3 regions of the Peribacillus aracenensis genome follow, and region 1 is predicted to be linked to each of the others. Evidence: riboswitches for the same ligand, from Rfam matches in the RefSeq annotation. Region 1 holds a riboswitch; each other region holds the start of a gene.

What was found. A riboswitch is a leader RNA that binds a small molecule or an ion and turns the genes downstream of it on or off. The one in region 1 is predicted to bind S-adenosylmethionine.
Region 2: it holds a riboswitch for S-adenosylmethionine, as region 1 does, so the genes downstream of both, mtnK (S-methyl-5-thioribose kinase) here and N0M92_RS03860 (methionine ABC transporter ATP-binding protein) in region 1, are expected to answer to the same signal.
Region 3: it holds a riboswitch for S-adenosylmethionine, as region 1 does, so the genes downstream of both, metK (methionine adenosyltransferase) here and N0M92_RS03860 (methionine ABC transporter ATP-binding protein) in region 1, are expected to answer to the same signal.

Annotation. Positions count from the first base shown of each region.
Region 1 is NZ_JANZMJ010000002.1:248,837-257,298, forward strand. It holds gene N0M92_RS03840 (PucR family transcriptional regulator) at 1-636, opposite strand, end outside; gene N0M92_RS03845 (NAD-dependent epimerase/dehydratase family protein) at 817-1,854, shown strand; gene N0M92_RS03850 (MetQ/NlpA family ABC transporter substrate-binding protein) at 2,084-2,905, opposite strand; gene N0M92_RS03855 (methionine ABC transporter permease) at 2,961-3,629, opposite strand; gene N0M92_RS03860 (methionine ABC transporter ATP-binding protein) at 3,616-4,632, opposite strand; SAM riboswitch class I at 4,701-4,805, opposite strand; gene N0M92_RS03865 (MBL fold metallo-hydrolase) at 5,087-5,911, shown strand; gene N0M92_RS03870 (hypothetical protein) at 6,086-6,274, opposite strand; gene N0M92_RS03875 (YheE family protein) at 6,360-6,563, opposite strand; gene N0M92_RS03880 (YheC/YheD family endospore coat-associated protein) at 6,627-7,823, opposite strand; gene N0M92_RS03885 (YheC/YheD family endospore coat-associated protein) at 7,820-8,462, opposite strand, start outside.
Region 2 is NZ_JANZMJ010000033.1:6,694-15,155, forward strand. It holds gene N0M92_RS23490 (pyridoxal phosphate-dependent aminotransferase) at 1-454, opposite strand, end outside; gene N0M92_RS23495 (carbon-nitrogen family hydrolase) at 554-1,336, shown strand; SAM riboswitch class I at 1,408-1,561, shown strand; gene mtnK (S-methyl-5-thioribose kinase) at 1,639-2,841, shown strand; gene mtnA (S-methyl-5-thioribose-1-phosphate isomerase) at 2,856-3,902, shown strand; gene N0M92_RS23510 (LCP family protein) at 4,060-4,947, opposite strand; gene N0M92_RS23515 (lmo1851 family serine protease) at 5,065-6,522, opposite strand; gene deoD (purine-nucleoside phosphorylase) at 6,797-7,501, opposite strand; gene N0M92_RS23525 (YozD family protein) at 7,735-7,905, opposite strand; gene N0M92_RS23530 (hypothetical protein) at 8,081-8,462, opposite strand, start outside.
Region 3 is NZ_JANZMJ010000005.1:190,089-198,550, forward strand. It holds gene N0M92_RS07840 (hypothetical protein) at 1-66, opposite strand, end outside; gene N0M92_RS07845 (SMI1/KNR4 family protein) at 70-384, opposite strand; gene N0M92_RS07850 (TIGR01212 family radical SAM protein) at 553-1,512, shown strand; gene N0M92_RS07855 (class I SAM-dependent methyltransferase) at 1,509-2,081, shown strand; gene N0M92_RS07860 (hypothetical protein) at 2,218-2,613, shown strand; gene N0M92_RS07865 (alpha/beta hydrolase) at 2,682-3,485, opposite strand; gene N0M92_RS07870 (gamma carbonic anhydrase) at 3,696-4,214, shown strand; gene N0M92_RS07875 (hypothetical protein) at 4,565-4,717, opposite strand; gene metK (methionine adenosyltransferase) at 4,857-6,050, opposite strand; SAM riboswitch class I at 6,215-6,376, opposite strand; gene pckA (phosphoenolpyruvate carboxykinase (ATP)) at 6,807-8,393, shown strand.

The sequences.
Region 1 (8,462 bases):
ATCCTTTATTAATGAGTGAGGGATGATGTCTGCCAAATCAGCCACCTTTAGGCCCGGCAGATGCATCTGTGCCAAATCAAAACACTTTTTCTCCTGAGTCCAGTGCTGATGAAGGTCTTGGTTTATAGGGTGAAAGCGCCCGGTGAACATACGGGTCTTTACATAAAAGTCACTTTCAAGCGTGGAAGAAATGGCGATTAATTGTTTAGTTGATAAAGGTTCTTCTTCGTCCGTTTCAATTAAGACTCCTGCCGTTTCACTTTCCCAGACAATAGCTGCGTCAGATGGAACGAAAGCTAGGAAGGCTTCTTCAAAATCAGAGTTGGAAAAATCAGCATGAGTCAGCTTGAAATGAAGAAATCGAACATTCTCCCAGCTCGTTAAAGGCAATGGTGCATTCGGTTCGGATAAAAAAGTTTTCCATGATGAGTCTGGATGTACATTGAGGTTATTCGGGTTTATAGAAGGAGCAAAAAGCAGTTCCAATAAACGGATTTCTTCGTCTGTGATATCTGAACGGGGAATGCCAAGTAAACTTCTTGAGTCTTCGAACCAAACAAAGTCAGAAATTTCATCAGCATCCATTTTGTTGGTAAGGGCATTAGGGAATTTTTGTTTAAGATTTTCAAGCATCATTTCCACCTTCTTTCTCCCTTTCCCTATCATTATAGCGAAAAAGAATAAAGTTCAAAAGAACAGGATATTGCTAGTTTTTCCGAGAAGGGATAATCAAAGAAAAGTTGCAAGTTTTATTAATGTTAGGAAAGGGTATTGCGTATGCTTTATGGAATATCGTTAAAAAGAGGAGGGAATCTTATGAACATATTATTATTGGGCGGTACACGGTTTTTAGGCAGGTATTTAGCAAGAGCTGCGATAGAGAAAGGGCATGAAGTCACACTTTTTAATCGTGGAAGCGATCCTTATGTCTTTCCCGAAATAGAACAGTTAAAAGGGGACCGCGACGGGGATCTGGAAATGTTGAAAGGGAGACAATGGGATGCAGTCATTGATACATCAGGATTTATCCCTCGAACTGTATCTAAATCTTGCAGATTGCTTCATCAAGTTAAACATTATACATATATCTCAAGCATCTCAGTTTATAGTGATCCAACCGAGCCAGGAATTGATGAAAATGGAGAGGTTCATACACTAAATGATGATAAAGCGGAAGAGATCACCCGCGGAACTGCTGGACCGATATACGGTGAATATTATGGACCGTTAAAATCATTAAGCGAAAAAGCAGCTGAAAAAGAACTGCCGGGGAAAGTTTTGTCCATTCGTGCGGGTCAAATAGTAGGTCCATATGATTACACTGACCGATTGCCGTACTGGCTTAAAAGAATAGCGGAAGGGGGAGAAATTTTGTCTCCTGGACGCCCTGGACGTCCAATCCAAGTCATCGATGCAAGGGACTTGGCTCAATGGATCATCCAAATGATAGAAAAAGGTATGACGGGTACATATAATGCCGTTGGACCGGATTACACACTAACTATGGGGCAATTACTTGAAGGCTGCAAACAGGTAACAGGAAGTAATGCTGACTTTACATGGGTATCTGAAAAGTTTTTGGATGACAATAAAGTGGAGCCATGGGGAGAGATGCCTTTATGGATACCAGAAGAATTCCCTTTTCCGGGAGCTAAGGAACCTCTGAATGGGTTTTTGGCTGTCGATAACAATAAAGCCATCAATAATGGACTAACATTCCGTCCCCTATCAGAAACCCTTGAAGAAATATGGAATTGGGAAAAGGGCCGTCAGGAATCTGTTGTTAGAAAAGCGGGTATCCACAGACAACATGAAAGTGATCTCCTTGGATTATGGAAACAGACAATAGGCTGAAACCTTCTTTTATTTTATTCAAGTACTGAAGGCACATTAAGTGTGCTTGGTGAAAAGGATGATGTAAACAAACAATGTGAAGGAATTAAAAAAACGATGGGGTAAAAACCCCATCGTTTTTTAGTACATGGATCTGCTTGCATGGTTCGTGAGGATTTCAAGGTTTTCCATGGCGGCCCTTAATGAAAGGCCTGCTCCCAATAAGGGGAAGCAGGCCTCGATTATTTGATCAATTCATCCAGTCTGGTTTTCCGAATCCGGCAAATTTGTCATCGATGACTTTTTCGAACTGGTCGGATTCCACTACTGATTTAATATCCTTTGCAAATTGGGAGTCTACATCTTTTGTATTCACTGTAACAACGTTTCGATACATATCCGGCATTTTTTCTAAAACAAGGGCATCCTGGAGGTCCATTTTCGCTGCAAGAGCGAAGTTGCCAGGGACCGCTGATAGGTCAACACTGTCTGTTGCCCGGGGCAATTGAGCGGATTCCAATGGTTTGAGTTGGATGTTTTTTGGATTTTTCGTTACATTCTTTTCAGATATTTTTAAGGGGTCGACATCTGGATCGACTTCAATCAACCCTTCATCCACCAGCACTTTAAGTGCACGTGCGAGGTTAACCGGATCATTGGGCACTGCAAGGGATGTACCATCTTTAATTTCCTTTAATGATTTATACTTGTTCGAATATATGCCCATTGGTGCTGTTGGAACTATGATAAGGTCGGAAAGCTTTAAATCATTTTCTTTAGCGAAGTTATCCATGTACACCTTATGCTGGAAAAGGTTGGCATCGATCGAATGGTTGCCAAGGGACTTATTCGGCTGGATATAGTCGGTGAATTCGACGATCTCTACATTGTAACCGAGATCTTCCAGACCTGGTTTGATGGCCTCTTTAACCATATCGGCATAGGGCCCGGTAGTCGCCCCGATCTTCAATTCTTTTTTGTCTTCAGTTTTTGGGGATGCATCATCACTCCCGCATGCTGCCAAGCCAAGGGCAAGTGCACAGACTGATAATAACGAAGCTATTTTCTTCATTTGAAATTCCTCCTGTTTAATGAAAGTATTGAATCATTGAAAAAATGACTGATCCCTATCGTTTGTTAACTATGTATGAGGCCTTGTCACCAACCATTTGAATGATTTGCACAAGGCAGATCAGCACGACGATCGTCGTGATCATGACTGTGTTGTCATAACGGTAATAACCGTACCGGATGGCCAGGTCGCCAATTCCGCCCCCGCCGATTGTCCCTGCCATCGCTGAGTAACCGATAAGCGAAATGGTCGTTAATGTCAGTCCTTGAATGATACCCGGTTTTGCCTCTGGAAGAAGTACATCCTTAATGATCATCCATGGAGTGGCTCCTACGGCAATTGCAGCTTCAATCACTCCTCTGTCTATTTCACGTAATGCCGTTTCAACGATTCTTGAAAAAAAAGGTATTGCGGACACCGACAGGGATACAGAAGCAGCTCTCGGTCCTATCGTCGATCCAGTTAGAAGATCCGTTAAAGGAAGGAGGGCGACCAAGAGAATGATGAAAGGGATTGAACGGACAATATTGACTGCGAATCCTAGAGATCGATTCACGATACTATTTTCAAAAAATAAATTCCTTGTTGTCGTAAACAGCAATACTCCAAGCGGTAGACCGATCAACAGGGCTACTGCAAGGGAAACACCGACCATATAAATCGTTTCAAGAAAGGCTTTATTAAGATCAGGTAAAATATTGACGATGGAATCAAGTAGTGACATGTTTTAGCACCTCCACAGAACTGGAACGATTTTTTATATATTGCAATGCCGAATGAACTTGAGCGGCATCGCCTATTAACTCGATGATTAAAATGCCTAAAGGGACATCCTGGATATACTCAATTTTACCGTGTAAAATATTCCCCTTTACTGAATGGGATTGGAGAGCATCCGAAAGGATCGACTCACCAGCGGTTTGCCCTTCGAATTGAATTTTAATGATCGTACCTTTACTTTCTTCAATCAAGTGCGGAGGGAGTGCGAAATCCAGAACACTGCTAATGAATTGCTTCGTTAACTCCTGCTTAGGCTGTGAAAATATTTCATAAACGGGACCTTCTTCAATTACACGGCCATCCTGCATGACGGCGACACGGTGGCATAGTTCTTTGACCACTTCCATTTCATGTGTAATCAACACGATGGTGATGCCAAGCTTACTGCTTATCTTTTTCAATAATTGTAAAATCGCTTTTGTAGTTGTTGGATCAAGTGCTGAAGTTGCTTCATCACATAATAGGACAGTGGGGTCATTTGCTAAGGCACGGGCTATGCCTACCCGTTGCTTCTGTCCACCGCTAAGCTGCGCAGGATAGACATCTTTCTTATCGCTGAGCCCTACGATTTCCAACAATTCCAATACACGTAACCTGATGGCATCCTTCGATCGATGCGCGGCCTTTAAGGCGAAAGCGACATTTTCATAAACGGTTTTTGAACTGACCAGTGAAAAATGTTGGAATATCATTCCGATTTTTTGCCGTTGTTTACGAAGCTCTTTACTTGATAAAGAGGTTAAATCAATGCCGTCAATGATGATATTTCCACCTGTCGGACGTTCAAGCAAATTCAAGCAGCGGAGTAATGAGCTTTTTCCAGCTCCACTGTAGCCGACAATTCCATACACTTCGCCAGTTTGAATGGTTAAAGATACGTTATCCACTCCGATAACTCGGTTTTTCTTCGAGACGTATTCCTTTCGGACTGAACGGATTTCAATCATGAGCTTTCCCCCTTAAACATTAAAAAACTGCCCCTATCATTCAGAAAGAGGCAGCGAAATTATATCTCGTCTTATCTTTCAGAATGCAATCATTCTGCAGGAAGTGGCACCGTTCCCTAAGGGCGGTTGCCGGACATCACAGGGCCTGATCCCTCCGTCACTCTTGATAAGTAAATTATTATTTTAGAATATTTCAAGTTTTTCAATATAATCTATATTATTTGTAAAATTCGACAATGTCAATCGTTTCTGAAATTTTCGGGGTGATTTTTTCTTATTAAAGTTTAGTAAGGTCCGTTAAAAAGGGCTATCATGCTATAATCCAGCATTTATGTCCAGGTTAATTATTCCAAAATTTCCTTGTCAAAAGGGTAAAGTGGTAATACATTTATTATAGTAAAGTTAAAAAAAGGAAGATGAAACTATATTTGTGTAATGATGGGGAGGCAACGGAATGTTAGAGATTAACACGATAAATGATGTGGTTTGTGTGAACGGGACTCCTGGCGGGAACAAATCGGGGATGAGTGTTTATGTCTTTTTAACGGATGGTCTATTGATAGATACTGGCGCACAGATTTTATTGGAAGAGCTCATTCCATTCTATGAGTCCGCTGACTTCGACTCAGTGGCCCTGACTCACTATCATGAAGACCATACCGGGTGTGCTGCATGGATACAGGAAAATAAAAAGGTCCCGCTTTTCATTCACCCGATGTCGGTTGAGGTTTGTGCAAAGGATGCCGTATATCCTGAATATCGTGAAATTTTCTGGGGAAAGAGAGACGCCTTTAAAGCTGAGCCGGTAGGGAAGGCCATTCATTCCCGCACCCAAACGTGGGAGCCGATTTTTACCCCTGGTCATGCAAAGGACCATATGGTGTATTTGAATCACAGTAATGGCATGCTCTTTTCAGGTGACCTTTTCGTAACACCAAAAACAAAGCTTGTCTTACGGGAAGAGTCTGTCCCGGTCATCATCGATTCCATTAAAAGATTACTTCAATATGACTTCGGGGAAGTGTTTTGCTGCCATGCTGGGCATGTCCCTGATGGGAAGGTCATGTTTCGGAAAAAGCTCGATTATTTGGAAAACCTACAAGGTGAAATTTTACGCTTGCATTCTCAAGGGCTGACCGTTCATGAAATCCAGCAGGCCGTTTTACCGAATCGCTATCCCCTTATCGAGATTTCTGGGCATGAATGGGATTCAGAGCATATCATTACATCGATATTAAACGAAAATATTTTAAGTGCGAGGGAGAATGGAACTATTTGAATGCTATTTCAGGCTGATGTTTTCTATTTGTCACTCAAACAACTTCCATCCAGGATGTTGTTTTACTTGATAACTTAAAAAAAGACGGACTTTTTATAGGGGGAATGCAGTGCAAGCGGGAGATGAACGGGATAAGTAAAAAAGGGGAGCCCTCTATAAGAGGGCCCACATAAATTATTTATTTTCGTTGGGATCTGTTTCATCATAAAAATCATGTGCTTCTTCGATGTTCTGAAGGTTAGCGACTTCATACACATTTCCGCCCGCCATTCCTTCATTGATGATACGGTCGATATCCAGGTAAACGGAGTCTTTGCCATCATATTCGGTATCCTTCAAAAATGTCATTTTTTCTTTATCCAAAATTAATCCCTCCTAGCCTTTTCTTTAGTTTAGGCAAAGGAGTTTTTTTTATTCTGTTTAAGGATTTCATGAGTGTAAAGAGGGTTCATTCATATACATGGAAGATCATTAAATCATGTACCATGCTTTTGAGTTTGGTTTCATCTGTTTCGGAAGGCGGGTTAGCTGTCCACTCGATGGATCCATCTTTATGATACAAGGCTTGGACTGCCTTCTTGTTGAAATAAAAGGAAATTTTCCATCCCGGAAGATCTTTATGCAATGGTGCCCATTGAAAGTGAGTGATCATATGTATTACCTCCATTTATACAGTTTCTCATTTAATTATAATGGAAAACGGCAGCTGGAGGTGTTATTTTATTGTCAGGTTAGGAAAAGTTAATTCAATGAAAAGATTTTTTAAATGCAAAAGCCTGTTTGTTTCAATTTCCACTTCATCGAATTGCATGGGCTTTGAGTTCACTTCATATATGAAGAGCGAGCCCGATTCGTCTTCCCCTATATCAATGGAAAACTCTCCGAGAAACCCGATTTTTTTCGATAGAATCTCTCCACATTTTTGGGCGATATTCGCTAATTTTTGATTCAGGCTTCTTGATTGCAGGTCCTGATAAGGAAAAAGCTTACCCCCTCGGGGAGTGTGGGTGGTGATTTCCTGAGTTTGTGACATCCTTACCGCTTTGCCGGTCACTTTATAAAAACCTTTTTCATAATGGACGAGAATCCGGTAATCATAACGATGTCCAAAAAGTTTTTTTGGTCTGATCGCCTGTTGAGCAAGATAGCTCCTTTTTAATAAATCCCTTTTTTTTGTTTCCCAGAATGATGCGAAATCCGGGAAGGACTCACTATGCTTCAGGCTATTGAACAATAGTGTATCATCATCATTTTTGATTATGGTATAAATGCCCTTCCCTTGGCTTCCTTTGCAGGGTTTAAGGTATATATGCCTGTAGGTCTCCAGGAATGAATAAAGGCAATCGCTGTTTCGTAAGACCGTTGTGGGCGGAAGGTGTTTTGTGAGGAATCCATCTTCATTTAATGCTTCGAACATTACATATTTATCTATAAAACAGGGGTTGAATAGATTCATTCGGGAATCTTTAAAGTGTGTAATAAGATGTTGAAATTCCTCTGACGCCTCATAGCTCCTCGAAGGGATACGGTTATAGACGATGTCAGGGAAGGGTACTTTACATTCGATCCACTTGTTTGAAATGGAGGAAAAAACATACCCTCTCAACGAATCGGGATGAAGGGCATTTCCTGTGAATACATACGCCAATATTCCATGTTTTAATAAATATAAAGATAGGTCCCGAAAAAGGGTCAGGTTTCCACCCAAACCTGATTCCTTTTTGGGATTGGAAACAGTTAAAATTCCGACGGCGAGCATCCGGTTACCGGGATATATCGTGATTGGAATCAGGGGTTGATTCGAATGGTCCTTTTTATAGCTGATTTCCTCTTTGGCAGAGCCCGCGAAAAGTTCAGCATTCTCATGATTGTGGTACCAATTTTCAGTGGGGCTATCGTAAAAAATGTTCATCGCGGTACACTGATTGATTTCGTAATCGTCTGTTCCGTAAGATAAATGGCATAATCAAGGCTTAGCTTTCTGGTCAGCAATTCGAAATCCTTGAGTTTTGGATGGGCGAATATGGAACGTCCAGGTTTGGAATTGGCTTCAAACATCCAAACCTGCCCTTTTTTATCCAATCCAAAATCAAATCCTATTTCTGCAATGATGCCGTCCAAGTTCTTTTCAATACTGTCACTTAAAATCAGCGCGGCTTCCGATAGCTTTCGTTCGACTTCTTTCGCCTCATCGTCATCTCCAAACAGTTCGGCAACCGTTTTGATGACACCCCCGCTTTTAATATGGGTAGTGACGCTGCCGGCACCGGCGATTTTTGCGGCAATCGCGGTTACCTGCCATTTTCCATTACTGTCCTTGTTCGTATGGACCCGGAAATCCACTGGACGTTTTTCAGATCGAATTAATGGGATGCCCTGCTGTACAATAAGGTTCTCAAGCGGTCGGTCGTGAAAAATATGTTTAACGATGGATTCCAATGTAGGGAATTTTTGCAGTTTATTTTCTTTTGCTTCATTTGTATAGCGACAATAGTAAACATCCTCATGCTTATCATAAAGAATTTGGTGAATCCCTAGACCGAGGCTGCCG
Region 2 (8,462 bases), on a different contig from region 1:
TTTCTTCTGTCAGAGGCATGAGTTCGGTCTTTGCCCGGGCTAAAACAACTCCGGAAAGATAATCGGGATAGCCGGGATCTGGAACAAGGATTGTATCACCTGGATTCAATAAACACTGCGGCAGTTCGACAAGACCTGCCTTCCCCCCGAAGAGAATCGCCACTTCGCTATTCGGATCCAGCTTGACACCGTATTCTCGTTCATAAAAGACGGCGGCAGCATCTTTCAAATATTGATGTCCCCGGAATGGCGAATATTTATGATTAATCGTTTTTTCAGCAGCCGACTGCAAACTTTTCACGATATGTTCTGGCGTCGGCTGATCAGGGTTTCCCTGGCCTAAATTAATGACATCATGTCCTTGCTCCGTGATTGCATTGACTTTTGCGACTAGTGAAGCAAAAAACTGCTTGGGCAGGTCCTGAAGCTGGCCGGATTTTTCGAATTGCAACATTTATACACCTTCTCTGAAATTTCTTGAAATTCTAGTCACAAATGATATATGTTTATCATAGTCTTGTAAAGCATTTTTTACATGTGGAGGTTTTAATCGATGAAATGGAAAATAGCTTGTATTCAAATGGATATAGCCTTTGGTCAACCGGATATCAATTTTCAGGTTGCAGAACAATGGTTGGAAAAAGCAACACGGTCAGAACCCGATATCGTCATTTTACCGGAGCTTTGGACAACAGGATACGACTTGACCAGGTTAAATGAGATTGCTGATCAGGAGGCAGAAAAAACGATTGAATTTTTAAAAACACAGGCACAAAAACACCAGATTCACATCATAGGCGGTTCCATCGCGAAAAAGACAAGCAAGGGAATCTATAACACGATGATCATCATCGATAAACATGGGAATCTCATTAAAGAATATGATAAGCTTCACTTATTTCAGTTAATGGATGAACATCATTTCCTGCAGCCAGGAGAAAAAGATGGTTTATTTACTCTTGATGAAAAAATATGTGCTGGATTCATTTGTTATGACATCCGTTTCCCTGAATGGCAGCGTGCCCATACCGCTCAAGGCGCCGAAGTTCTATTCGTAACGGCGGAATGGCCAAAGCCGAGACTCGATCACTGGAGAGCCTTATTGATTAGCCGTGCCATCGAGAACCAAGCCTATGTTGTAGCCGTTAATCGTTCAGGTTCGGATGTCAATAATACATTTGCTGGTCATTCCTTGATTATTGATCCATGGGGGAATCTCATTAGTGAAGCCGGAGAAGGAAACGAACTCTTGACAGGCACCTTGGATTTCAATAAAGTTACGGAAGCCCGAAACAAAATACCTGTATTTGAAGATCGCCGCCCTGATTTTTATTAATTTACCCATTGACAAACTATTCAAAAGGTTGTTATTATTTTCCCGAAGATTAAAATTTCAGAAAACATTCACTCTTATCAAGAGCAGGCTGAGGGATAAAGGCCCTATGAAGCCCAGCAACCGACTGTAATACCATTGTGAAATGGGGCGGATTCACCGCCGGATTATAAAATCCACAGAGCACGGTGCTAATTCCACCAGAATTCATTTTCTGGAAGATAAGAGGTCCGAAGCCAAAACTTCTGCCTCTTTCTATATGAAAGAGGCTTTTTTATTCTTATTTTGATTCTGGAGGGAAAAAAATGACTCAAAACCATTCAAATTTTAAGAGATTGACAAACGAAACAGCTATAACCCTTGCAAAAAAACTTGGGTTGGTCAATGCGGATGCAAGTTTAAAGTGTAAAGAAATCGGCGATGGAAACTTAAATTATGTTTTTCATGTTACAGACATGCACACAAATACAGGAATAATCATCAAACAAGCGGTCCCTTATGCCAAGGTACTTGGTGAAAGCTGGCCGCTGACATTGAAAAGGGCTTCCATTGAAGCGAATGCGCTGATTCATTTCAGAAGTTATTGCCCTGAATTCGTACCGCAAGTCTATTATTCGGATGAACAGCTTGCCATCACGGTCATGGAGGATTTATCTCACTTGAAAATCGTTAGAACAGGATTGATCGATGGCGATTCATATCCATTGCTTTCACAGCATATTGGTGAGTTTGTTGCGAAGACGGCATTTTATACATCCGATTATCATCTAGAACCATCTGCGAAAAAGGAAGTGGCCCGACATTTCACGAATCCAGAACTCTGCAAAATCACTGAGGTCTTCATTTTCACGGATCCATTTTTTGAGGAACTCCCAGGAGACTTCGAGGTGGAATTGACTGATGCCGCCAAAATTATCTGGAATGATCAAGAAGTGATACTTGAGGTCGCTAAGCTGAAACAAAGCTTTGAAACCGAGCAGGAAGCCTTACTTCATGGAGATTTACATACTGGAAGTATATTTGCAAGTGAAACTGAAACAAAGGTTATTGATCCGGAATTTGCTTTTTATGGACCCGTTGGTTTTGACCTTGGTCAATACACAGCCAACATTCTTTTCCAGGCAGTCACACGCAATGGCGCTGGAAAGGAAGAGATTTTCACACACCTTCATGAATTTTGGAATGCCTTTGAAGAAACTTATACCGACTTATGGGAAGGTCAAAATAAAAGCCCATTCCGCCATGTGAAAGGTTATCTGCCTTACTTACTGACAAAATTCAAAAAAGATGCCTTCGGTTTTGCCGGCTGTGAACTGATTCGGCGAACCATTGGCCTTTCCCATGTTGCCGATTTAAACGTCATTGAAAATAAAGAGATAAGGATTGCTGCCAAAACGGCAACGTTGGAAATTGGTGCATTTTTAATTAAAAAACGGGATGAATTAGATGTTCCAGCTGTCATTGAAGCGTTGAAGCAACGTACACTGCCATCTTATTCAACCATTTAAAAGGAGCCCTGCACATGACTACACTAGCACCCTTACCCTATTCGGTACACTGGGATGATACCCATATTACATTATTAAATCAACAAGCCCTACCTTCCATAACTGAATTTATTGAACTTCATTCAGTTAATGATGTATATGACAGCATTTTGACATTAAAAGTTCGCGGTGCGCCAGCAATTGGACTGACGGCAGCATTTGGTGTTGCACTTGGTGCCAAACAGGAAACAACCGCTGAATTAGGGGATTTCAAGAGAAATGTAACGAGGCATATTGAAAAACTCGCCTCTTCAAGGCCAACTGCAGTAAACCTTTTTTGGGCGTTAAGGAGGATGGAGAACACCTTGCATGCTGCGCAAAGCATTTCAGCTGCAAAGGAAGCACTTGTATCGGAGGCTAAAGCCATCTTTGCTGAAGATGAAGAAATGTGCAGGAAAATCGGGGAACATGGTTTATCCTTATTCACTAGAGGAGATTCCATACTAACCCATTGCAATGCTGGGGGAATTGCCACAGCTCGGTATGGCACAGCCTTGGCTCCTTTCCACCTGGCTAAAGAAAGGGACTTTCCGTTAAAAGTATACGCATGTGAAACCAGGCCTGTCCTGCAAGGTGCGCGTTTGACGGCTTGGGAATTGATGCAAGCGGGGGTTGATGTCACCTTAATTTCAGATAACATGGCTGCACATACGATTCACCAGAAACGAATAAATGGAATTATCGTCGGGGCCGACAGGATTGCGGCTAATGGAGATACAGCCAATAAAATCGGGACATTGGGATTGGCCATATTAGCCAAGCACTTTGGCATCCCCTTTTATGTGGCCGCACCATCAAGCACATTCGACCTTTCCATCGAATCAGGCACATCCATCCCGATCGAAGAACGGAATGAAGCGGAAATCACCTCCATTCAAGGTGTAAGGATCGCTCCGGAAAACGTGAAGACTTTCAATCCAGCCTTTGACGTTACACCAAATCATCTTATTACGAGCATCATTACCGAAAACGGCATCATAACACCGGATTTCAATAAAAACATTCCGCATTTTGTTAATTGATCCAGGTTCCTTTATTGGTGAAAAAAACGAGAAGGATTTTTATCCCTCTCGTTTTTTATAGATGATTACAAATATTCTTACGAGGTCTATTATACAATAATTCAAGTGAATTCGAACATATTCACTTAATATAAGGTTGTTTCCATAATAGTTCTTATTATTTTGAAAAGAACTCCTGAAGTGCCTTTTTATTTTTAGTGAAATCTATTTGCAAAACCGCTCCGGACTGGGGATATATTTCATCTTTAAAGCTCCCTTCCACTGGAACCCTTAAGGTTTCGACGGTGTCCGGTGTATGGAAGAAGGCTTTTGGACCCATTTCCATTAATGTTTTCAGACCAATATCTGTATCCAGGTACGAGAGTCCTTGTTCGATGATACTAGGAAGGGCTGCCATCCCTTCGAAGGATGAGATTTGATTTACGAAAGCTGTTTTTAATTGAACCATGACTTCTTGTTGACGCTCCACCCTTCCAAAATCACTTTCATCGTCATGCCTAAAACGGACATATTTCAATATTTCCTCACCATGTAAAACATTTTTGCCAACACTTGCTTGAATGCTCATATCATCAATGATTTCCTGATCTACATTCACCGCTACCCCCTCAGGGGCAAGTAAATCGACCATTTTCACAAATCCCTGGAAGTCGATTACCGCTACATGATCGACCTTGATATCGAAGTTCTCCTGTATGGTTTTCTTAAGCAGTTCCCTTCCACCATAATAATAAGCTGCATTTATTTTGTTATATCCTGACTTATTCCCGGGCATTTTCACATAACTATCACGCATGATGGAAGCCAGCTTCAGTTTCTCCTGCTCAGGAAAGTATTTTGCCAGGATAAGCGCATCTGATCGAGATTTTTGCTCTCCCCTTGTATCAACACCAATTAACAGAAATGTTTTCACGCTTTCCTGGTCGTCTTCTTTGGTTAGTTTTTTATCCGTACCTGCATTTCCATTTTGTTTGGGTAAAGGGGCATAGGTGCAGCCTGCCAGAATCAAGATCAATAGATATATGAAGAATACCTTTTCTTTCATTGCCTCACCTCATCGGAAAATTATCCCTATTATCTGTACAATAATGGAATTTTATGCATTTAACGACAAAAAAGCCTGCCAACGATAATCGCTGACAGGCTTTTCGGGCATAATCATTTATTTAATTTCTTTCTTTAATACTTCGACTGCCTTTTTCACTTGTGTGTCGTTTTTAAGGATCTTCTCGCGGATGACCTGCATTAATTTCACGGTAGTATCATCTTTAATTGTCCCAGTTTCTTTAATTTTTTGTTCCTTCTGGAACGCTATGACCGCATTCGTGGTTGCTTCATCAAAAAATCCATCTATCTTTCCTGGATCATGGCCTGCTACCTTCAGCATCTCTTCAGCCGCTTTCACTTCACTCGAAGAATCGGATGCTTTCAATTCCTTATCAGGTGAAATGTACGGAAGGCTGGCATAATCAGGAAGCTTCACATTAATATCCGGCTTGATCCCTTTTTTATGAATCCAATTGCCTTCAGGAGTCAACCATTTAGCTGCCGTATATTTAAAGTTAGATCCATCCTCAAAGTCTTGGGCAGTCTGAACTGTCCCTTTCCCAAATGACTTGACACCGATCAATGGAATGTCCGCAGACTCACTGACAGCCGCTGCAACGATTTCAGAAGCACTGGCACTTCCGTCATCAATCAACACGACTACCGGGATTTTCAGTTCCCCTTCATTCTTCGATTTATAGACATCTTTTTTCCCGCTGCGCTCCTCAACTTGAAGGACCACTTTCCCATTAGGTATGAACAGGCTCGCCATTTCTATTGCTTGGTCAAGAAGTCCCCCTGGGTTTCCGCGCAAATCCAATACGAGACCCTTCATATCCTTCTTCGACATTTCTTCAAGCGCCGTTTTCAGCTCTTGGACTGTATGTTCGGAAAAACTGGTCACTTGAATTTTTGCAACTCCATCATCAAGCATTTCCGCATATACCGTTTCAATCGGAATTGTATCCCGTTTAATGGTGAGCTCCATCGGTTCCGGCTCACCAGCTCTTGAGATGGATAAATTCACTTTCGTTCCCTTTTTGCCCCTGATTTTCAAGACAGCTTCAGAAGAGCTTAGTCCTTCAACGCTTTTACCGTTCACACTTAAAATGATATCATTCGGTTTTACCCCTGCTTTTTCTGCTGGGGACCCTTTTATCGGTGAGACGACCATGATTTGTCCATCCTGCTCCTGAATCTCGGCACCGATTCCTTCAAAAGATGAAGAGATGCTCTCATGGAAACTCGATGCTTCCTTTTTATCCATATAAGCAGAATAGGGATCATCCAATGCTTTGATCATTCCATTAATTGCCCCATCAACCAGCTTATCTTGATCAATCTCTTCATAATAGTTGTCTTTTATCGTATCGTATGTAGAATACAGCTTTTCAAATTCCGAATGTTTATCCGGTGCTAATGACTCTACTTTTTCATCTCCAAAGGTCAAGGCTATTGTAGTAATCCCTGCAGTTAGAAATATGACTAAGAAAATCCCCATAATGAATGTAAACTTCTTTATTTTAATGAATTTCCCTGCCTCTTTTGGCTGTTTTTGATTTTCTTCTTCCACTGAAGCCTCACCACTTTCATTCTTCATGACGATATAAACGATTTCATTCCTATTTTATCAGCTTTCATGCCAATCGAAAAATAATAGTTATCAAAAATAACAATTTATGACCATATGTATTTTTTTACCACTTCGCAAACGTTAATATAGTGAAAGCTCCAAGGGCAACAGCCAGCTCCCGACATAATAAAAATACGGATACCAAGGAATAATTGAGCCTTATTACAACCGTCATTATACGGCATCGCTTATTCCTGGTAACCCGCCTGACTTATCAATCCTTGATAGCTGCTTCCAATGCCACCTCAACCATTTCGTTAAAAGTTGACTGGCGCTCATCCGACGTCGTTTCCTCACCGGTTAAAATGTGATCGGAAATGGTTAATACAGATAAAGCTTGGCGGCCAAATTTAGCGGCAAGCGTGTATAGGGCAGCTGATTCCATTTCTATTGCAAGTATTTGGTATTTTGCCCATTTTTCCAATTCACTATTATCGTTATAAAACTGATCGGCCGTAAAAACATTACCGACCTTCAATTGCAAGCCCTTAGCCGTCCCGGCGTCATAAGCTTTTCTTAATAATTCGAAATCTGCGGTTGGGGCAAAGTCCACTCCGCCGAAAGTCATGCGGTTCATTTGGGAATCAGTCGAAGCACTCATGGCAAGGATCACATCCCTGACTTTTACATCTTTTTGAATCGCTCCTGCAGTTCCCACACGAATCAGCTTCTGGACATTATAGCTATTCATCAATTCATTCACGTAAATGGAAATGGATGGAACACCCATGCCAGTACCTTGTACTGAAATTCGTTTCCCTTTATATGTCCCTGTATATCCAAACATGTTTCGAACTTCATTATAAAGTTTAGCATCCTCTAAAAATGTTTCAGCAATATATTTTGCACGCAATGGGTCCCCTGGCAGTAAGACCGTTTCCGCAATTTCATTTTCTTTTGCACCAATATGTACGCTCATACGACTATGTCCTCCTTAACTTGTGGTTGAAATGATATTCAAAAACTACTATACCATATCAACCACAAGTTAGGAAAATTGAACCTTATCCTAGAACTTGAAAAACTGGAAATCACGAAATGACTTATGGCACCCTTACTCTAAACCGCAAACAAAACGGCGGAGGTCCGCCGTCTTTTTTTAATCGTTAATAAAATTAAGGGAAAGGAAGCTGCTAACCGTCTTATGACCGGTTACTCATCGACTTCTTCATCAATTATGCATTTTTCTAGAAGATATTCGAATGTGATGTCAGCAAGATCTTCAACTTCAGCTTCTGATGGAAGATAGCCCCGTCTTATCAATTCTTGAAAAAAGAATTCCGCTATCTCTTCTGTATCAATAAAAACCTCAATTTCTCGCAAATCATCGCCCCCTTATTTAAAGGTCTATGAATGTGTAGAGACAAATATACCAATAAGGCAACCCATAATGGAAAATCATATGAAGTGCCTAAAAATATCATCCATTTCTGTTCAATTTGAATGGAAGCTTCTATAGGGAATTTGGAATTTGCCCTTTAAAAGTTTGGGATACCTTTCACTTCGTTTGCTTCTTTTTATGATCTGGATAAATTTCCTCTGCCGCTTTTTCAATTTTCGCAAGGGCAATCTTCATGATATGGCGGTATTCATCATCGCCAAAATGTTCGTAGAGCTTACAATAATCATTATATAAATCCAACAGTCCATCAATCATTTCCTTTTTTTCATTTTTTGTCATTGTCATATCTCGCTCACCTTTACCAGGGTTGTTTTGTTTAGCAATGATAGCAAGCTCATTTTTCTTTATAGGAAGTAACAGACCCAACTTTTTTATAATTCCATCTGCACGTTTAGCATCGGCTATCAAAGTCAGTTCTTCTTCATGCGCTTCAAGCCATTCACCATCTGAGATTCTTGATAACTCATAGATTACATCC
Region 3 (8,462 bases), on a different contig from region 1:
CTCCTTATCGCCTTTAGCGACTGCTTCCCCATCGATGACGATATTATCTTGATAAATGCAGGCCACTTTCTAGCATCCCTCGTATGAATTTTCATATGTGTAATTAATAATATCATCCAGACTGTATAAATCATTTTCCCCACCCGATTCCACATTATCGAACAGACGGCATCCATTGGTTATTCTTAAAAACTCCTTATAATCCTCGGGCAGAAGCAGTCCGGTTTTCTTTTCAAAGGAATGAATTTGTTCATCCGAAGCAGGTGAATTGAAGGTGCAAGTCGCTTTGTATATAAACCCATCTTCATTTACTTCGATCACCTGATTATTTTCGGCTAATTTCTTTTTCATTTGATTAATCGCTTCTTCAACTTGACCGGTCATGTCCATCAGCTCCCGATTGGATATAGTCATTCAAAGATATACTGGAAATAGCAGCAAAATGTTTAGCCTTCAAGTATACAGTATACGCTTATTTTTCGAAAAAAGACCTAGCTGCGAGAATGTTGTATAATATATGTTGCTCTTTATTTTATTTAGGAGGTTGCTGATTTGAATCAAGCAAACCCGTTTATATATGCAACGGATAACAAACGATATCATACATGGAATTACCACCTGAGGGAACATTTTGGACATAAGGTCTTTAAAGTTGCCCTGGATGGGGGTTTTGACTGTCCGAACCGTGATGGCACCGTCGCACATGGCGGCTGTACCTTCTGCAGTGCCTCAGGCTCTGGTGACTTTGCGGGCAACAGGATTGAACCCCTCGACGTCCAGTTCAAGAAGATCAGCGAACGGATGCATCATAAATGGAAAAATGGAAAATATATGGCCTATTTCCAAGCGTTCACGAATACGCATGCACCCGTGGCAGAGCTTCGCGAGAAATACGAAAGTGTATGGACCCAGGAAGGTGTCGTCGGACTCTCGATCGCGACACGCCCGGACTGCCTTCCAGATGATGTAGTCGAGTATTTAGCGGAATTGAACGAACGCACCTACCTTTGGGTGGAGCTTGGTCTCCAGACCGTTCATGAAAAGACCGCAACGATGATCAACCGTGCCCACGACTTCGATTGCTACAAAGAAGGCGTCGATAAACTGCGCAAACACGGCATCCGCGTATGCTCCCATATCATCAATGGCCTACCTCAGGAAGATTACGGCATGATGATGGAAACAGCCCGTGAAGTCGCCAAACTCGATGTGCAGGGGATAAAGATCCATTTACTTCATCTATTAAAAGGGACACCGATGGTCAAACAATATGAAAAAGGCCTGCTCGAATTTCTTGACCGTGACGATTATGTCAGTCTGGTATGTGACCAGCTCGAAATAATCCCTCCAGAAATGATCGTCCATCGCATTACGGGTGACGGTCCGATCGATTTGATGATCGGTCCAATGTGGAGCGTCAATAAATGGGATGTCTTGAATGCCATTGACGCCGAATTGAAACGCCGCAACAGCTGGCAGGGAAAAAATCATCACACGGAGGTACAATCATGAAGCTTGATCGAATTTTGCCATTCGCCAGGATTCTGCTGGAAAAAGCGGTCCGCCCCGGGGATATAACCATGGATGGCACGATGGGCAACGGTTTTGATACGGCCTTTCTTGCAGGGCTTACAGGTGTAAATGGACATGTCTATAGTTTTGATATTCAGAAAGAAGCGATCCAAACCACAACGGCGAAACTGGACGCCGAGAATTTACAAGAGCGCTGCACCCTCATTCACGATGGGCATGAACATGTAAGCAAATACATCAAGAATGAACATTCCGGAAAGATCACAGGTGCCATTTTCAACCTAGGCTACCTTCCTGGCGGAGACAAATCAATCATTACCCAAGCCGATACGACAATATCAGCCATTGAACAGCTGTTCGAACTGATGGCGCCTGAAGGCATCATCATCCTCGTCATTTACCATGGTCATCCGGGGGGATCGGAAGAACGGGATGCATTGATGGATTACGTAGAGAACTTCCCTCAACAGAAAGCCCATATCCTGAAATACGGGTTCATCAACCAAGCAAACAATCCACCATTCATTGTCGCGATTGAAAAAAGATGATGACTTTTGACACCGTTCGCCACGAACGGTGTTTTTTCAATCCCAACTCGCAGCAGCAGAATTACCAATCATAACTTTTTGAATTTTTCGTCTATAATGATTATAATGATAGAAAATAGATAAGAGGGTGCAGAAAATGGAACATTTGCCTACTTCATTACTGACGGATATATTGACTGAAAAAATCAAAAGGGATTCAAATGAGCAATACGGGGATTTTGTCAGCTCGCTTAACTCGTTGACAGAAAAACAAAAAACCATGGACGACCTCAAACAATTCGATCATCATTTTGATAAGTTCCTGCCACAGCTCGATTTAATGATTTCCACCCAAAACCATGAATCGATCATGAATATGAAAGCGACTCTTTTGGACCTATTCGCCAATGACTTGACCTTCAAATCCATTTATCTTCTATCGACCGCATTATCCAATAAAAAAGAACTTACACATTTAAACCAATTTATGTATCCGGTTACTTTCTGGGCACCGGTCATCAAATCGAATGAAATGCTTAAAAACGCAGGCTGAACCAAATAAAAAAAGCTGCCGAGATTACATTCGGCAGCTTTTTCATTTATCGTGAAAGTATGTACTGATCAAACGACATACCCTAATATCTTTAAACGGTTTTCAACAAAACTCAGCGCATATTGAAATACATCATCTCTCTCTGGTTCATTGAAGATTTCATGATAAAGCTTCGGCCATTCCTTATATTGCTTTTCACTGGCCAAGTTATAATTAAACCACTCACGAACCGCCTTCTTATTCACGATTCGGTCATCTCCGCCCTGCATGACCAAAAGCGGCACATCCTGAAATTCAGGAATCTCTTCAAAAGCATCCTTCATGGCCTGTGCGAGCTCGCGATACCAGCGGATCGAAACCTTCGTGATATATAATGTATCGTTTCTATCGGATTCACGGATTTCCGCACTTCTCGTCGCCATTTCAGGTGTCAATCCGGAATCTACCCTGAACATAGGCGTCACGATGTTCAAACCATGCGAGATGGTTGTAAGGAACTTCCGCGGCTTCGTCACGAGGCCCAAGCATGGAGAAGAAAGAATCACCCCTGCAATGTCCCATTCCTCTTCCTGAAGAAGGCGTATCGAAATCAAACCGCCCATGCTGTGTCCAAGCAAAAAGACCGGCAACGAATATTCGTAAGCCTCTTCTATCCAGCTTTTCACTTCGTCCAAATACTCATCAAAGGAATCGATATGTCCCCGGTAGGCGCGAGTTGTCATACCCTGCCCAGGAAGGTCGCCCATGACGACATGGTATCCAGCTGAAAGCCACATTTGTGTTACCCACTTATAACGTCCGTGATGTTCCATTGCCCCATGAATGATGACAATGACTCCTTTTGCGTCTCCTTCTGTCTCCCATTTCCACATTCGAAATCCCCCTTTCGCTTTTCACTTGTTGTGTACGATTCATGATAGTCAAAATAATATATATAAATTATAACCATATTCGTGATTTTCGACAAAAAAGAAATCTAACAAGTTGTACATTGCTATTATAAATAGCCAAGTGTATTTACATACGGTATATTAAAATAATACATAAAAACATTCACTTCGGAAAGGAAATGATTGAAATTGATTATTTATCCGTATAAAGGCAAAGAACCTGAAATCGCTGAAAGCGCTTATATCGCTGAGAATGCTGTCGTGACAGGTGATGTCAAAATCGGCGACGAAACATCCATTTGGTTCAATTCCGTCATTCGCGGTGATGTATCCCCAACCATCATCGGGAAAAAAGTCAGTATACAGGATAACAGCATCCTGCACCAAAGCCCAAATAATCCATTGATCATCGAGGATGAAGTGACCATTGGCCATCAGGTCATTTTACATAGCTGTAAAATCCGCAAAGGAGCTTTGATCGGCATGGGATCGATCGTGCTAGATGAAGCCGAAATCGGCGAAGGGGCCTTCATCGGTGCCGGCAGTCTCGTTCCCCAAGGTAAAGTCATTCCACCGAACATGCTGGCATTCGGACGTCCAGCTAAAGTCATTCGCGAAATCAACGAAGAAGACCGCCAGGATATGGAACGCATCGTACGTGAATACGCCGAAAAAGGACAATACTATAAAACGGCTGAACGAATAAAGTAACGCACGACCAATTGACTGAAAGTTACGAGTATTATACTGTAACTCACCAGTAAACGTTACAAACTTACGAGTAAACTGCTCTAACTCACGAGTAATTGCTCTGACTCACGAGTAAACTGCTCTAACTCACGAGTAATTGCTACTAACTCACGAGTAAAACGCTCTAACTCATGAGTAATTGCTACTAACATGAGTAAATTGCTCTAATTCACGAGTAAACTGCTCTAATTCACGAGTATACTGCTCTAACTCACGAGTATACTGCTCTAACTCACGAGTAAACTGCACTAACTCACGAGTAAAACGCTCTAACTCACGAGTATACTGCTCTAATTCACGAGTAAATTGCTCTAACTTACGAGTAAATGCCCTAACTCACGAGTAAAACGCTCTAACTCACGAGTAATTGCTACTAATTCACGAGTAAATTGCTCTAACTTACGAGTAATTGCTACTAACTCACGAGTAAACTGCTCTAACTTACGAGTAGTTGACCCAAACAAACTTGTAAACGCCCCTGACTCACGCGTATTGCACGTAAGTTGAATTTTTTTGGGATTTCTTGAATTATTCCCGCTGACGGCAAAATTAATCCATAAAAAAGGTGCCCCGCTAATTGCGGGACACCCTTTTTTATATGGATTACGCTTGTGCTTTTAATGTTTCTGCTTTGTCCGTGCGTTCCCATGGAAGATCGACATCTGTACGGCCAAAGTGTCCGTAGGCAGCTGTTTGTTTGTAGATCGGGCGACGAAGGTCAAGCATTTTGATGATACCTGCTGGACGAAGGTCGAAGTTAGCGCGAACTAGGTCAACAAGGACTTCTTCGCTAACTGTACCAGTTCCGAACGTATCAATTGAGATAGATACTGGCTCTGCAACACCAATTGCGTAGGCCAATTGAACTTCCGCTTTGTCGGCAAGGCCGGCTGCCACGATGTTTTTCGCAACATAACGAGCAGCGTATGCAGCAGAACGGTCAACTTTAGTAGCATCCTTACCAGAGAATGCACCGCCGCCGTGGCGAGCGTATCCGCCGTAAGTATCAACGATGATTTTACGTCCAGTAAGACCAGCATCCCCTTGAGGTCCGCCAATTACGAAACGGCCAGTCGGGTTGATGAAGTACTTAGTATCGGCATCGATCAATTCAGCTGGAACGACTGCTTCGATCACATGTTCTTTTAGATCGGCTTGAATTTGTTCAAGCGTAATTTCTGCATCATGCTGTGTAGAGATAACGATCGTATCTACACGTACAGGAACGTTATTTTCATCATATTCCACAGTTACCTGTGTTTTACCATCAGGGCGCAGGTAAGCAAGAGTTTCATCTTTACGGACTTGAGCCAAGCGGAATGAAAGTTTATGCGCCAATGAAATCGGAAGCGGCATAAGCTCTTCTGTTTCATTACAAGCAAATCCGAACATAAGACCTTGGTCCCCTGCACCGATTGCATCGATTTCTTCCTCTGACATGTTTCCTTCACGAGCTTCCAATGCTTTATCGACACCAGCTGCGATATCGGCAGACTGCTCATCAATGGAACTCAACACGGCACAAGTTTCAGCATCGAAACCGTATTTCGCACGTGTGTAGCCAATTCCTTTAATCGTATCACGAACGATACGCGGAATATCTACGTAAGCGGAGGTTGTAATTTCACCGGCAACAAGTACAAGACCTGTAGTTACGCTAGTTTCACACGCAACACGTGCATTTGCATCCTTAGCTAGGATAGCATCTAAAATGGAATCTGAAATCTGATCACAAATTTTGTCCGGATGGCCCTCTGTAACAGATTCAGAAGTAAATAGACGTTTCTTTGACATCATATTTCCTCCTTGGAAGTTAGTATGTTGCAGGCAAAAGCCTGAATTTTACGGAACTCGTTTCCCTCATTAGTTTCAACTATAGACACAGAATTACTTATTAAAAAACACAAAAACCTTCCCTGGCAAATGAGGAAAGGTTTAACATTCTGTCTTCTATCCTTTCACTCTTATCGTTCAAGGGTTTTTACCTTGCTCAGGTTAGCACCATCACCACTATTCCTTGAAGACCTTCGCTTTATTTTCGGCGATCGATCTTGGAGTCAAGTTCATTATGGCAGGTTGCTGGGTTTCAAAGGGCCTGTCCCTCCACCAACTCGGGATAAGAGAATCCGTACAATTTAAGATATTATCGTATCTGGCTGGAACTTGTCAATGCTTTTCTAAAAAGATGATATCCATCCAGAATGGCGTTCATTTGAAAAAACATGTTGTTGCAACGTCCTAGAAGGGCTTACAATGCAAAATACGAATAGAAATGTTGTAAATTGCCATTAATAATAAAGGAATGAGCATCCGAAAAGGAACGACATCCTGACTTTCCCTTTAGCCATATATTGCTTACTTACTTCCTATTAAAATAAAATTATCTTCATGAAAGTTTATGCGGTAATCCTGAATCGGTTCCTGCCGGATGAAAATGATTAACGCAACCAACTGAAAATAATCACAAATTAAAAGAAATAGTATAGACTAATTAAATGAATGTGTTATACTAATTGTAATCTAAAAACTTAAACAAAGGAAGGTACCTCATATATGAATTCTGTAGACGTTTCTAATGAGTTACACCAATTATTAACAGGAAACAATGTGCAAACTCAACTTTCAGTTCCTCAATTGGTCGAAAAAGTATTAAGCAGAAATGAAGGCGTTCTAACATCAACCGGTGCGGTAAAAGCTGAAACTGGCAAATATACAGGTCGTTCACCTAAAGATAAATATATCGTTGAAGAAGCATCAGTTAAAGATAAAATCGATTGGGGTCCAGTGAACCAGCCAATTTCCGAAGATGTATTCAATAAACTATATAATAAAGTAGTTGACTACCTAAAAGCAAAAGAAGAGATTTTTGTTTTTAAAGGTTTCGCTGGTGCAGATGAATCATCACGTCTTCCGATCCGTGTTGTTAATGAATATGCTTGGCATAACCTTTTCGCCCATACTTTGTTCATCCGTCCAAACGAAGAGGAATTGAGAGGTCACGAAGCTGAATTCACAATCCTTTCTGCACCTAACTTCAAAGCAGACCCGGAAGTTGACGGAACTACATCCGAAACTTTCATCATCGTTTCATTTGAACGCCGTACCATCCTGATCGGCGGAACGGAATATGCAGGAGAAATGAAAAAATCGATCTTCTCGATCATGAACTACTTACTTCCAGAGGCTGGAATCCTTCCAATGCATTGCTCTGCTAACGTAGGACGTGAAGGGGACGTCGCTTTATTCTTCGGTCTGTCCGGTACAGGCAAAACGACTTTGTCTGCAGACACGAGCCGTAAACTGATTGGCGATGACGAGCACGGCTGGTCTTCTAACGGCGTATTCAACATCGAAGGCGGCTGCTATGCGAAAACGATCAACCTTTCACGTGAAAAAGAACCACAAATTTTCGATGCGATCCGTTTCGGTGCCGTACTGGAAAATGTTGTTGTTGATCCGGATACACGTGAAGCGAACTATGATGACAGTTCATTGACTGAAAACACTCGTGCTGCTTACCAAATGCAAGCGATCGATAACATCGTGAACCCAAGTATTGCAGGACATCCAAATACAATCATTTTCTTGACAGCTGATGCTTCAGGCGTTCTGCCTCCAATCAGCAAGCTTTCCAAAGAACAGGCAATGTTCCACTTCCTAAGCGGATACACTAGTAAATTGGCTGGTACTGAAAGAGGCGTAACTTCACCGGAAGCTACATTCTCCACTTGCTTCGGTTCACCATTCTTACCGCTTCCAGCTACACGCTATGCCGAGATGCTTGGTGATAAAATCGACGAGCACAATGCAAAGGTATACCTTGTCAACACTGGATGGACTGGCGGTGCATATGGAACTGGAAGCCGTATGAAACTTGCTTACACCCGTGCAATGGTACAAGCTGCACTTGAAGGTGAATTAGCGAACATCGAAACGATCAAAGATGATATCTTCGGTTTGGATATCCCGCTTCATGTTCCTGGTGTTCCTGATGAAGTGCTTCAACCAATCAAGACTTGGGCAGATCCTGCAGCTTATAAAGAAGCAGCAACAGACCTTGCCGCTCAATTCCGTGCAAACTTCAAGAAATTCAAAAGCGTTCCAAGTGAGATCGAAGAACTTGGCGGACCGACAGCTTAATAAATTTTACACAAAAGGATCAAGCTCTTGCTTGGTCCTTTCAGTTTGTCGACAAGAAAGTATCTCTTC